2 regions of the Pseudoalteromonas sp. SR41-4 genome follow, and region 1 is predicted to be linked to the other one. Evidence: riboswitches for the same ligand, from Rfam matches in the RefSeq annotation. Region 1 holds a riboswitch; the other holds the start of a gene.

Region 1 (7,017 bases):
GCATTATTAGCTTTTGCTTGTTCTACAATATTTAAAATGGCATTTTCGTTGTGGGCAAATAATTTCATTATTTTACGCACCCGATCATCCATAATGCGGCTAAAACGGCGCATCTCGTCGTAGTCTTCAATACTACCGGCATTGTCTAAACGGTTACCCAAACGGGCTAAATCTTCAACCAGCACGCTAATTTCTTGCGCCAAGCCTAAATGTTCTTCCTGCAATAAAAAAGTGGCAAAATCTGCAATTGCACGGTTAATTTCAAGTTGTGACGATTTAGCCAAGGGAATAATAATATCTTGGTTTAAAAGGCGGTTGGTTTCTTTGTAAATGCGCTCATTTGACCACGTAGGTTGTTTTTGTTTGATCGCATTTTGCACGTCTTTTAGGCTGAAATCAGCCATTTTAAAACGTTTAAATAGCAGCTCTAACATTCCCCAGTGCTCTGTTAGGGTATTTAGCAACTTTTTAGCTGGGATCATAAAACTCCAAAAATCCTAATTTATCTTGTAAAGACGGCTTGTTAGGCCTCAGCGATTAGTCGTAGAAAAGCAAATTGACAATAGTTTTACACATTCTTTGGTGCTAGACTGCGCGCCGTGTCGTCCTGCGGCTCATAACATACAATTTTTACATTTTTATAAAGGTTGTTCAAACACCATGGTAACTGCAATTATCCTAACCCTGATAACGCTAGCATTCGTGCTCATCGTTATAGAGGATATTATCCATGTAAACAAGGCCAAAACCACGCTTTTCTTTGGTACTTTATGCTGGATTATCTTATTTATCTCGCCGCTTCACGGGCAAAGCCCCGAAAACGTACAACATCAACTTGACCACAATATTTTAGAGATTGCCACACTCTGGTTGTTTTTAATGGCTGCAATGACCTTTGTAGCCTATTTGAACTCCAAAGGTTTTATCCAAAATATTGTGCATAAGATAATGCCCAGTGCTATTAGCGAACGCAAACTGATGTTTTTGATTGGCGGGTTCTCCTTCTTATTTTCGTCGATTTCAGACAATATCACAGCCACATTAATTTCCCTTGCGGTGGTGATGTCGTTAAAACTCGATCCGAAAAAGCTAATTAAATACGCTACGCTTATCATCTTTAGTGTGAACTCGGGCGGAGTGTCGTTAATTACCGGTGATGTTACTACCTTGATGATTTTCCTTGATGACAAAGTTACCATTGGTCACTTGCTATTGTTGGTTGTGCCTGCGTTATTTAGCGTGGCGCTATTGGCCATTATGCTGTCATTTGGACTCAACGGCCAAGTTGAGTTTACCAAACAAGAGGACCGTCGCATTGAGAAAACAGATATCACTATTGCAGTGATTTTCTTATCAACGATTGTCGGGACATTAACGTTAAGCGTGCTTTATCATGTGCCGCCTTTGTTAACTTTCTTATTTGGTTTGTCGTTGATGTTTTTAGTAGCGCAATTTTTAATGCGCAAAAAAGATGTGAATAAAAAAATCATCGATTATATTCGCGAAATAGAATACGACACCTTACTGTTCTTCGTTGGCGTATTATTACTTGTAGGCGCCCTGAAAGAAGTCGGTATGCTCAGTAAGTTCACTCACCTTTACGAGTTAATGCCAGCACAATACGCTAATTATTTAATGGGTATATTATCCGCTGCGGTTGACAACGTACCGCTAACGGCTGCGTTACTTAAAGCTGAAATAGTGATGAGTCCACAACAATGGTTGTCGTTTACGTATGCAACTGGAGTGGGTGGGTCCATGCTTATTATTGGCTCGGCTGCCGGTATTATCGCTATGAGTAAAGTAAAAGCGCTTACCTTTATGAGTTATTTACGTATGTCGGTGTATTTATTAATCGCTTATACAATTGGTTATATGGGATCGTATTTAGCAGGTAGTTTTATTTAATTGCTTTTATTATTTAAAACAACTTGACAGCTAGACGTCTAAACGATAACTTTCAAAGCCCGCTTAATAGCGGGTTTTGTTATTTAATTGCTAATAATTTACGTAATTAATCTAACATTCAGAAGAGGTGCGGTACTTAGGTACTTAATGTTAGGCGACGTATGCCTGTAATCATTAAGGAGGGAAGTACTCGCCGAGGAAAGCAACTGGACGTCACAGTGGTTTTTCGGTTTATGGGGCTGAATCCTCAAAACTGTCACCAATTAGGTGGAGAGCTTCTGGCAGTGGACTTTTCTTATCGAGCACCCCCTTGCCAAGTTCTTCTTGTTTTATCGTGGTATGAATGCCACAAAAGGAGACGACATGAATACCCAATTAGCTGCAACTAACTTGCAACAGTCAGCACAAAATCAAAAATCAGACTACGTAGTCGCAAAGTTCGGTGGCACCAGTGTGGCTAACTTTGAAGCGATGAGCCGTTGCAGTGAAATTATTGTAGCCGATAACAACGTACGAGTAGTGGCCGTTAGTGCCAGCGCAGGAGTGACTAATCACCTTGTGACCTTATGTAAAAAAGATTTATCAGCAGAAGAGCGCAATGAGAACATTGCTGGCGTTATTGCTATTCAAGAAGCTATTTTAAATGAGCTGTCATTGGATGCTGATTTAGCTCATGGCTTTGATGAAACCATTAAAGCTTTTAAGTCACTTGCCAGTGAGCCACTAAAATCAAAGCAACAACATGATGAGTTATTGAGCTTTGGTGAGCGTTTATCATCCTATTTATTTACTCAGGTACTGCGTTTAAATGGCTTAAATGCGGTGCGTTTTGATGTGCGACAGGTATTAAAAACCGACAGCCAGTTTTCTAAAGCAACCCCAGATGTAGCTGCAACAGCAATGGCCGCAAAAGAGCATTTAATTCCGTTATTAGCTGAACAGGTTATTGTAACTCAAGGCTTTATAGGCAGTGACGCGCATGGTCAAACTACCACACTTGGTCGTGGTGGTTCAGATTACAGTGCGGCATTACTGGCCGAAGCTATAAACGCTAAAAGCGTGCACATTTGGACTGATGTCGTGGGCATTTTTAGCACCGATCCGCGCTTATGTGCTAAGGCTACGCCGATTGCGCGTTTAAGTTTTGATGAAGCAGCCGAAATGGCTACCTTTGGGGCGAAAGTATTACATCCGGCAACTATCTTACCTGCGAGCCGCAGCCATATTAGTGTGTTTGTTGGTTCTAGCCGTGAGCCTGGACGTGGTGGTACCTGGATCGAACGTGAGAAATCACAAATCCCCGGAATTCGTGCTGTCACGCAGCGTAAAAATCAAATATTGTTAACCTTAAAAAGCCCTGAAATGCTTTTGGCTAGTGGCTTTTTAGCTCACGTGTTTACAATTTTAAGTGAGTTTAATATCTCGGTTGATTTGGTAACTACCTCTGAGATAAGTGTTGCAATTACTTTAGATAATGCGCCAAATGCCTCGCGTCCTGAGCTTGATCAAGAATGCCTTGATAAGTTAGCGGAGTTTTGCCACGTGTCGGTTGAGAACAATTTAACCTTAGTGGCATTAATTGGTTCACAAATTCAATTACGTCAGCAAGAAATTAACTTAATGAATGTATTAAGCGATTTTAATATTCGCTTAATTTGTCATGGCGCAAGTAAACATAACCTGTGCTTTTTAGTGGAGCAGAGCGAGTCAGACTTTGTTGTGCAAGCGATCCACAGCCGTTTATTAGAAGTTCAAAACGCCGCGTAATTGGGCGGTAGAATTTACCACAGAGCACTGCCAGTCAGTGCTCTTGTCACTTACCACACTAATATCAAACTCATGATATTGACAACTCAGCGCTGTTAAATTTGCTCGCTCAAGTTCAGTAAATACATTAGGGCTGAGTAATTTTGCAATTGGTTGGCTGGTGGCTTTGGCAAGTGCTTCTTTTAAGGTCCATATTCTAAAAAATCGTTCTGCGCTTTGCTGATCTTGCGTTATTAAATTTACCTCATCAAGATGATAAAAATGCTTAGCGAGCTTTGCAAATGGGCGCTTCAGGTTTATTTTTTCAATATCAAAACCAAATTCAATTCGTTCTAAATTTAATGCAGCACCCACAAAACCATTAGAGTGGGATAAACAACTACGCAATACAGTGTCACTGTCAGTTATATGTAGCAGTAATTTACTGCTTTGCTGGTCAAATTCAGAGCTAATATGGTTATTTGCTAGCTCACGAAATTGTGGCATCGTTTGCTTTACCAAATACTTAAGCAGTAGCCGAGTGGCTAAATATTCTTGCTTGGCTTTGTAACTTTTTCTACGGGTGATAACCGTCAGTTCAAACGGGCTTAATAGTGCGTTTAAATCAAATTCATCAACATTTAACTGCTGGGCGTCAAATAATAAAATAGTATTCGCATTGAACGGCTGCACGCTGTGTTTGGTGATAACGAGTTGCTGTTGAAAAAATAACGCAGGCATAAAATCCACAATTAAAGTGATAAAAGAACAAACATGTTTATATTTTGTGCGGTTGTGCGCTGGTTAATTAAGCCAAGGCAAATTTATTACTCTGTGAGAGTTAAATATGGTTTAATTCACAATAATGAAAAATAATAACAGATTTGTAGATGTATGGCACAATTGCGTGATGGTTTTCAAAGCCGCCTTGGCTTTGTTTTAGCAGCTTCTGGCGCTGCAGTTGGATTAGGTAATATTTGGGGATTTCCCACGCAAGCGGCAAATCATGGCGGCGGCGCGTTTTTACTAGTCTATTTTATAGTTATCTTTTTTTTAGCCTTGCCAGCTTTATACACTGAGTTGTACTTAGGTCATAAAGCGCAAGCTAATCCGGTTAAAGCACTTAGACAAGCATGGCAAGAGCAAGCACCGCAAGTAGGCGCTGCTGCTGGTTATTTAGGTTTAGCCGGTGCGATTGTGATGCTGAGCTTTTACTCAATTGTTGCAGGTTGGATGCTTGCTTATGCCCTTGAACCCATTGCTAGCTTTTTTGGATTTACCACCGTCAGTACGTTTTTACACACGGATTCGATGGCGCGTAATTTTGTATTTACACCACTGATGCTGATCCTCACTGCGAGTATTATTCTCAAAGGTGTTAAATCTGGCATAGAAACATGGTCGCGACGGTTAATGCCGATGCTATTAGTGTTACTCGTTGTGCTAATTGCTTATATAGCCACGCTTGATGGCGCAAGTGAAGGCTTTGCTGCGTATTTAGTGCCAGACTTTAGCCAAATACTCGACCCAGGTTTAATTATTGCGGCAATGGGGCAGGCGTTCTTTTCGCTGTCACTGGGTGTCGGTTGTATGATGATTTATGGCTCGTACTTGCAGCCTGATGCTAATTTGCCGCGGTTAACCGCGTCGGTAGCGTTACTTGATACAGGGGTTGCCTTTTTAGCTGGTTTATTAATTATTCCTGCAATTTACGTGGCGCAGCACAATGGCGTGCAAGTATTTAGTGATGGAAAATTAGTGGGAGAAGGGCAACTAATTTTCGCAATTCTACCGCAGTTATTTAATACTATGGGCGAAATTGGCTTATTGGTTGGTTTACTGTTTTTTGTACTTATGTCGATTGCATCACTCACATCGACTATTTCATCAACTGAAATTCCAGTGGCTTTTTTAGTTGAAAACCATCAAGTAGAGCGTAAAAAAGCGACGTTTTTAGTGAGCTTAACGGTTTTAGCCGCGTCATCGTTGATTATTTTCAATTTTGATTGGCTATTTGGTTTAGTGATCATGGTACTGACTCAGTATCAATTACCGCTTATGGGCTTATTTTACTTTATCACTGTAGGGTGGTTGTGGCGCCGTGGTAATCAATTAAATGAGGCTGCAAGTGGCATGCGTTATTGGTTTGCTCAGTACATACGTTATGTGTGTCCGATACTGATGACCGCCGTGTTCGCTAATGTCGCGTTTGGTTGATAATTTAGCTGTCAGTTTTTTAGTTTTAATTGTTAATACATAGTGTTATACCAATCGTTTTAAGTTACTGACCATTTAGCTCGCTAGAATGGTTAAATATTTAAGTCGATTGGTATTATATCCAAGGAGGAATTATGAACATAGATGTTAAAGTCCCTACGCTTCCAGACTCAATACACACAGCAGATATCGCTAAACTTTATGTTAGTGAAGGCCAACTCGTTTATGCCGGTGATGTGTTATTTGATGTTGAAACTGAAAAGGTTGTTTTAGAAATAATGGCCGACTGCAGTGGCATTATTGAGAATATAACGATTGCAAATGGCGACCATGTTAATCCTGAACAGGTTGTAATGACTTTGCAGCAGCTTGCAGACAGCGAACTGCCAGCAAGACCAACAGTAGACCAAACCCATGACAGTAAACTGTCAGTAAGCGGCTCAGCAGAAGAAGACGCTATTGCTTCTGCATTATTTAGTAAACTAAATACTATCTGCTGGGTAATTGGTTTTATTATCGGTGTGGCTGCAGGTGTTTTAGGAACCCTCATTGTGCTGGGTAAATAGCTAAAATGACCAATTATGTAAACCACCCAAGATATGGCAGCGAGCCAATCCTCTCTGGTAATAGTTATACAAAGCAAGAAATCGAGAATGCCTTTTGGTGGTATAAAAGTGTTCGCTACTTTCCTGAGACGGCAATCCCCGCAGTTATCGAAAAACAATGTGACAGTTTATATCCAAGGCAACTCTATGTTGATATAGAAGAGCAATGTGTCGATTGTCATAGAGCGTTTATATTTTTTGCTAAAGAGCAGCAATATTGGTTTGAAGAATTAAAGTTTTGGATTGATGCACATGCGATCAAGTGCTTTGAATGCAGAAAGAAAAGCCGTGCAATAAACCAGTTGCAAATTATCTATGCAAACTTAATCATTAAAGAGCATATAACGCTTGAGGAAACTCAATTGCTCAAGTCCAGCGCGCAGCAACTTTTTGAGTCAGGAGTGATCAAAAAGATTAATAAAGTGAATGCTATCCGTAAAATGTAAGTGCCAGTGTTTAAGATACTTATATGTATAAGCTTGTTTGTCAGATTCGATTAACAGGACTTGACTAAACCTGACAGTCAGAAGCCTGCCAATTG
Region 2 (7,017 bases), on a different contig from region 1:
TCAGTGAAATAATGTTGGTAACCAGCACCCACATTAGCAAAAGTTAGGTTTTCTGTAATATCGATTTGTTTAAGACCGAAAATACCATAGAAAGGGCCGCCGTTGATGTGATAAAGACCATCAATACCTAAACGATCGCCGTCCATGCTTGTTGCGTTCATAGCAGGATTTACATTTGAAATGTCAAAATCCATATCAGCATATTCTAAGCGCGCGCTCCAGTAATCGTTAAAACGATAACCAATTTCCGCACCCCAACCAGTTGAATCATCAACGTTAGTACCTGCGCTACCACGGACATTTTCCCATGAAGCATCATAATAATCGCCAAAAGCACCGATAAAGAAACCTTCTTTTTCAGCCGCGAAGCTTGAAGCGCTAGTTGCAGCTAGTGCTAAAGCAATAGTAAGTGATTTTAATTTCATTGTTTCCTTCCCATTTTCACAATTAAAATTGTAGCTAAGAAACCCTAGCTCAATAAGTTTGATTACAGAGTACCGTATCTTTAGTTAATCATTACTTAACAAAAACGTTTAAATGCATATATTTTGCAATTTAAATATTTATTAGAATAAAGCGCTCTACATTATAGTTCAGATAAAAGACTTTACCTAACTTACACATACATCGATTGTCAGCATTGTAATTGCTATCACTACTATTTCAGAAACAACGTTTCCAATATATTTGGCTTTAAAAATTTAAATGCTGAAGTTAATGGGTGCATTATATTGGTTAATTTTAAATCAACAAGTAGCTAAGCATATTTATTTCTTATAATTATTAATAAATAACAGCTTTTAACTAAAGATCTGGATGAATAAGTAGCATCAATTCGTTCGTATCCGTTCAATTTACGAACAGCGACAAATAACAATAATTGATGCTGTTATTATGTACCACAAAATGTTTGGTAATTAGTGTCCATATCGACAGGCGGTGAGTACCAAAATGCAGGGCTTGCCAACAATTGGTAAGGCGACCTCAAGGCCGTTAAATATTCATCTAACATGCTGCTTTCACCAGTACTTTCATACTGCTGTATTATGCTTTCAACGATATGATTACGCGGGATCAAGCGTGGGTTGGCTTGGCGCATCAGCTGATAGCTTTGCGTATTTGTTCTGGCTAACCACTTAATAGACCAACCAGCCAAGTCACTCGGAATAGCAGTCTGACCTTGCAGTGATTCTGTTAAGGAGTCAAAAGTATTGGTGTAATCAAGCTGATGAGTTTTCAGTAAAGTTAATAACTCGGATACTAATTCAGCATCACCATCTTGATGACCATCAAAGCCCAACTTTTTCGCCCACATCTGTGTAAAAGCTTGATGAAACTGCTCAGCAAAACCATTTATTAATGGGCTTAGTAGCTCAACAGCCTGCTCTTCGTCATCGCTAATTAAAGGAATTAAACTTTCAGCTAAACGTGCACAATTCCAATTAGCAATATTAGGTTGATTGCCAAAAGCATAGCGGCCTTGGCGATCAATAGAACTAAATACAGTATCAAAATCAAACTGATTCATCATTGCACAAGGGCCATAATCGATGGTCTCACCACTGACGAGCGTATTATCAGTATTCATTACTCCATGAATAAAACCAACGCGCATCCAGCTAACAATCAGGCTAACTTGCTTTTCAATCACCGCAGTTAAAAATGCCAAATAACGCGCAGAGCCCGTAGACTTTATCTCAGGATAATGACGCTCAATAGCTAAATCAGCTAAAGTTTTTAAACCAGTAACATCACCTTGCGCAGCTAAATACTGAAACGAACCGACACGTATATGACTACTAGCAACGCGGGTAACAATGGCTCCTTGTTGTGGTGGTTGACGGTAAACTGTTTCACCACTGGCAACAACTGCCAAACAACGTGTCGTCGGTATGCCAAGCCCGTGCATTGCCTCACTCATTATATATTCACGTACCGCAGGACCGATTGCGCAACGGCCATCACCTCCTCGTGAAAATGGCGTAGCACCAGAACCTTTGAGTTGAATGTCCCAAAGCTGTTGCTGCTGATCAGTGACAGCCCCTAATAAATGTGCTCGCCCATCACCTAAACGCGGTGAAAAATGTCCAAATTGATGCCCTGAGTAACCTAATGCCACAGCAGCAACATCGCTGTTATTAAGATTACCAGAAAAAATTACCGCACGTTCTGATGTGGCAACCTCAATATTAAACTGCCTAGCTAACGTATCGTTCCACAGCAGTAAGTTTGGAGCAATAACAGCACTTGGCTGATCAGCCACAGCAAAATCATCAGCAATCTGGGTGTAACGAGCAACTAATTTCATAGTATTCCTTAGGCTTGGGTTGTTTGTATGCCAACGCGATTATCGCCCACGCTGTATGCAACTAACAAACTGAGCTCTTGAAGGCTTAATCCGCTTTGTTGCTGCAATTCATTAAAAAAATGTTGAGCGCTGGTAAGTGACTTTTTAGTTTGTAAACCGCCATCAATTATCTTATGAGCACGGAGATAACTTTCTACATCACGCGAGAATAAAAAAGTGTCTTTCCCTAAGGTTCGCAATGCATAAGGGCCGGTGTTACCACCTAAACGCGCACCATGCTTTTTTAAATACCCCCACAAACCAATAATATCGTCGCTCGGCCAATCTGCAATAAACTGACTAAAACTGCCATGTTCACTTGCCACTTCATGGATCATATACGCATTTTCTGGGATCGTTTGCACTTTTTTAAAGTTACGAACGATTCGCTCATCGGTGGCTTTTTGCTCAAGCATATCTGGCGGCATCATTAATAATTTAGCCACACTAAAATCCCAAAATACTTCCCGAAAACCTGGCCATTTATTGTTGATCACTGACCAATAAAAACCACTTTGAAAAATTTTGCGGGTAAACTCTTCAAGCCATGCATCATCAGGTAAAGCAGTTAATTGCTTTGCATTTTGAGGGGCAACAAGTAAGTGCTGTAACATTACTTCGCTACCTTTTCGCTGTGCCGCTCGTTGATATATATCTTGAAATTTTTCCATTACTCACTACCACTGCTTGTTATTACGCTTACTGTAACGCTATTTACGTTGTAAAAAAATGTCAGGAGCACATTGCAGCTAAAAATAAACTTAAAAATATCCAGCCTTGACACCTAGACGGCTAAAATGCTTTAATCTTCCGTATTACCCCTATTAAAGGTGTGAGTTTTAAACGATAAAACTTACACCATGGGCTAGAAGAGGTGCGTTATTCAGGTAACGTATGTGAGGAGCACACACTCCAGTGATCATACGTGAGGGGAATTAACGCCGAGAAGTAACACTTTTTGTGAAGTTTTACTTCGGGCGACTGGGTTGAATCCCAGCGACTGTCACCAATAACAGCTTGGCTGTTAAAATATTTGGTGGAGAGCTTCTGGTCTTAGCGTAATAAGGCCATAGCGCCCTATTATATTAAGCCCATTCGCTCTTCGAATTATTAGTTCGAACGACGTTAATGTGGCTCCAATCATAAAAGCTTATTAACTCCTCGAATCACTTATAAGTTCGTGAGAGATGATCAATAACTTCAATTTAAATGACTACCCTTTGTGGACGGCACTCGTCACGCCATTTACTGACGCTGGTGAAGTCGACTATGCCACTCTTGATCAGTTAGTTGCACAGCAGCAAGTGGCTAACAATGGTATTTTATTACTTGGTAGCACTGGCGAAGGCCTCGCACTAACACTCAAAGAGCAACAAGCGATTGTTGAACACGTGTGCCAATTAACGCCAACAGTACCACTGATGGTTGCAGTAGGCGGTATAAACCTAAAGCAACAAATTGCCTGGGTTGAATACTGTAATCAGTTACCCATTCATAGCTATTTACTGGGCACTCCCTTATACGCTAAGCCCGGCGTAGTAGGCCAAACACATTGGTTTGAAAGCTTACTTAATACCAGTAAACATCCTTGCATGCTTTATAACGTACCAGGGCGCAGTGCTGTTGATATTCCATCGGCCGTAATTAGCAACTTAAAAGACCATAAAAACTTGTGGGCACTCAAAGAAGCCAGTGGCGACATTGCTAAATTTGAAGGTTTTAGAAAAGTCGCACCTAATTTAGCTATTTTTAGCGGTGACGATGCACTGATGCCTTACTTTGCCCAGGCTGGCGCAAAAGGTTTAGTCTCTGTGGCTGCTAATGCATGGCCTGTGCAAACCCATGAGTTTGTAAAACGAAGTCTCAGCGGTCAACACCCCAATTTATTTGCCGACTGGTCACAAGCCATTCAAAGCTTGTTTGCTGTCGCAAACCCTATCCCCGTCAAAGTATTGATGCATTTACAAGGGCGAATTAACAGCCCGTACTTACGTCCACCTTTGACGCATCTTGAGTTAACGCAAACTGATTGTATTAACAACGCAAACAACACCATTTTATCTTGGCATTAAATACAGGTTTTTATAATGAGCTGGTTAGAACTACTAAATAATTTAGAATCGGGCGCAGTGCGCGCAGCAACACAAGACGACAACGGCCAATGGCATGCTAACGTTGCAGTAAAACAAGGTATTTTAGAAGCGTTTAAAAATGGCACTAATACCGAATTTCCAGGTGGCTTTGTTGATAAACACAATTTAGCACCACAAGGTTTTGCAGCCGATGCAGGAGTGCGTATGGTACCTGGTGGCTCAAGCGTTCGCCGTGGCGCACACGTTGCTAAGGGCACGATTATTATGCCACCAGCATATGTAAACATTGGTGCGTTTATCGATGAAGGCACTATGGTTGATAGCCACGCGTTAGTGGGGTCGTGTGCGCAAGTAGGTAAAAATGTACATTTAAGCGCTGCAGTACAACTAGGCGGTGTACTTGAACCTATTGGTGCAAGCCCGGTGGTGGTAGAAGACGATGCATTCATCGGTGCAGGTTGCGTGATTGTTGAAGGCGTAGTAGTGAAAAAAGGCGCGGTGCTCGCACCAGGTGTACGCTTATCAGCAACTATTCCAGTTTATGACTGTGTTAATGAGCGCCAGCTGGCTAAAGGCGAGCCTATTCCTGAATACGCGATTGTTATTCCAGGCTCTCGTCCAGCTTCTAATACTTGGGCCCGCGAGCAAGGATTAAGTATGTCGTGTGCATTAATTGTAAAATACCGTGATGAACAAAGTGATGCATCATTGCTGCTTGAAGAGGTTTTACGTTAATGAGCTTTTTGAGCACGCCAGTTAAAACCGCCATTGATGAGCTATCAACTACGCTTGATACACCATTTTTTATTTACGACCTTGATACATTAAACGCACACTTAACGCGATTAGTGGCGCAAACTGAGGTAAAACTGTGGTATGCCGTAAAAGCTAATCCATTATCTAAAGTCATTCAAAGCTTAGATAACGTGGGTTTTAACTTTGATGTAGCAAGTAAAGGCGAACTTGAGCAAGTTCTGGCACAAGGTATTAACAGCGAGCGCGTGCTCAATACAGGGCCTGCCAAAAGCCCAAAACAAATTAAACACTTTATTGCGCGCGGCGTACGTACCTTTGTTGCCGAAAGCCTTAATCAAGTACGCTGGCTTAACGAGCAAGCAAGCTTACAAAACTGTCAGTTACAGGTATTACTGCGAGTGCAATTACGCTGGCCTGAAGGGGAAAAAAACCCACTTGGTGGCGATAGCCTTACTCCATTTGGTTTAGGTTGCGATGAATGGCAAGCGCTAAATACTAGCGACTACCCAGCGCTTAGCTTTGATGGCCTGCATATTTTTCAATGGGGCAACATGCTCAGCAGCGACAAGCTAGCTGAACTTTGGTCACAAATGATTGCACCGCTAACAAAGCTTGCCAACGACTTAGGTATTCACTTAAAAGTACTCGACTTAGGCGGTGGTTTAGGTATTCCTTACACTCTTGATGCACCAACCTTAAGTTGGGATGCGCTCATTGATGCATTAGCTGACATTAAGAATGCCGCAGGCGTACAAGAACTCTGGATGGAGCTTGGCCGTTATGCTGTGGGCGAATGCGGTCATTACGCAACACCTGTCGTTGAGCGAAAACTTAACTATGCCCAACAACAAGTGATCTTAAGCGGCGGTATTAATCATTTATTGCGCCCTGCAGTCACCAGCCAAGATTTCCCGGCACGATTATTACGAGACTCAACTGCTGCATACCAAACTATGAGCTTATATGGGCCATTATGTACAGCACTTGATTGCTTAGGTGAACACCAATTACCTAGTGATTTAAATGAGCAAGACTGGCTGGTGTTTAGCCAATGTGGCGCGTACGGCTTTACCGAAAGTATGCCGTATTTTTTATGTCATGAGCTAGCCGCTGAATACACATTACAAAATGGCGAGCTTAACTGTATTCGCACAGCTGAAGATGCCAGCTACTACTTAAGGTAATTGAGATGAGTACGACTAAAGCTATAAGCCAAGAAAACATAGTAGTTGGTGAAGTTGCCAACGGCCTACCGCTCACAATTCCTGTCTATCGTTTAAAAGGCGATGGCACTGGGCCAAGTGTGTATGTGCAAGCTAATATGCACGGTGCAGAAGTACAAGGCAATGCGGTTATTTACCAATTACTTGAGCAGCTTAAGCATCTTGAACTCAAAGGCGATATCACCCTGGTGCCTTACGCGAACCCAATTGGTTGCAATCAAAAATCGGGCGAATTCACCCTTGGTCGTTTTGATCCAATCACCGGCACCAACTGGAACCGCATGTATCACTGCAATAGTAAGCTCGCGAGCCAATTTGCTGAGCAATATAGTGATGCCGATGAGCAAACCTTAAAAAGTGAGTTTAAAGCCGCACTGATTGATGAAGTAGACCAACAACTAAGCGGTCCAGCTTATCGCCTAACTACAGGCAAACGCATTGCACTTAACTTGCAAAAGTTGGCACACCAAGCTGATATCGTGCTCGACTTACACACAGGCCCCATTTCGAGTCAGCATTTATATTGCCCAGATTATGCCAAGGCCAGTGCCAACTACTTTAATATTCCTCATGTATTAATCATCCCTAATGATTTTGC

The links. A riboswitch is a leader RNA that binds a small molecule or an ion and turns the genes downstream of it on or off. The one in region 1 is predicted to bind lysine.
Region 2: it holds a riboswitch for lysine, as region 1 does, so the genes downstream of both, dapA (4-hydroxy-tetrahydrodipicolinate synthase) here and lysC (lysine-sensitive aspartokinase 3) in region 1, are expected to answer to the same signal.

What each region holds. Positions count from the first base shown of each region.
Region 1 is NZ_JACJEI010000022.1:74,253-81,269, forward strand. It holds gene H5180_RS16445 (hypothetical protein) at 1-482, opposite strand, end outside; gene nhaD (sodium:proton antiporter NhaD) at 661-1,908, shown strand; lysine riboswitch at 2,023-2,194, shown strand; gene lysC (lysine-sensitive aspartokinase 3) at 2,272-3,675, shown strand; gene H5180_RS16460 (4'-phosphopantetheinyl transferase superfamily protein) at 3,652-4,395, opposite strand; gene H5180_RS16465 (sodium-dependent transporter) at 4,549-5,871, shown strand; gene H5180_RS16470 (biotin/lipoyl-containing protein) at 6,006-6,437, shown strand; gene H5180_RS16475 (zinc-ribbon domain containing protein) at 6,443-6,922, shown strand.
Region 2 is NZ_JACJEI010000007.1:189,128-196,144, reverse strand. It holds gene H5180_RS08210 (OmpA family protein) at 1-425, opposite strand, end outside; gene H5180_RS08205 (YdiU family protein) at 893-2,308, opposite strand; gene H5180_RS08200 (DNA-3-methyladenine glycosylase I) at 2,317-3,018, opposite strand; lysine riboswitch at 3,209-3,402, shown strand; gene dapA (4-hydroxy-tetrahydrodipicolinate synthase) at 3,535-4,419, shown strand; gene H5180_RS08190 (2,3,4,5-tetrahydropyridine-2,6-dicarboxylate N-succinyltransferase) at 4,435-5,175, shown strand; gene H5180_RS08185 (PLP-dependent decarboxylase) at 5,175-6,380, shown strand; gene H5180_RS08180 (succinylglutamate desuccinylase/aspartoacylase family protein) at 6,386-7,017, shown strand, end outside.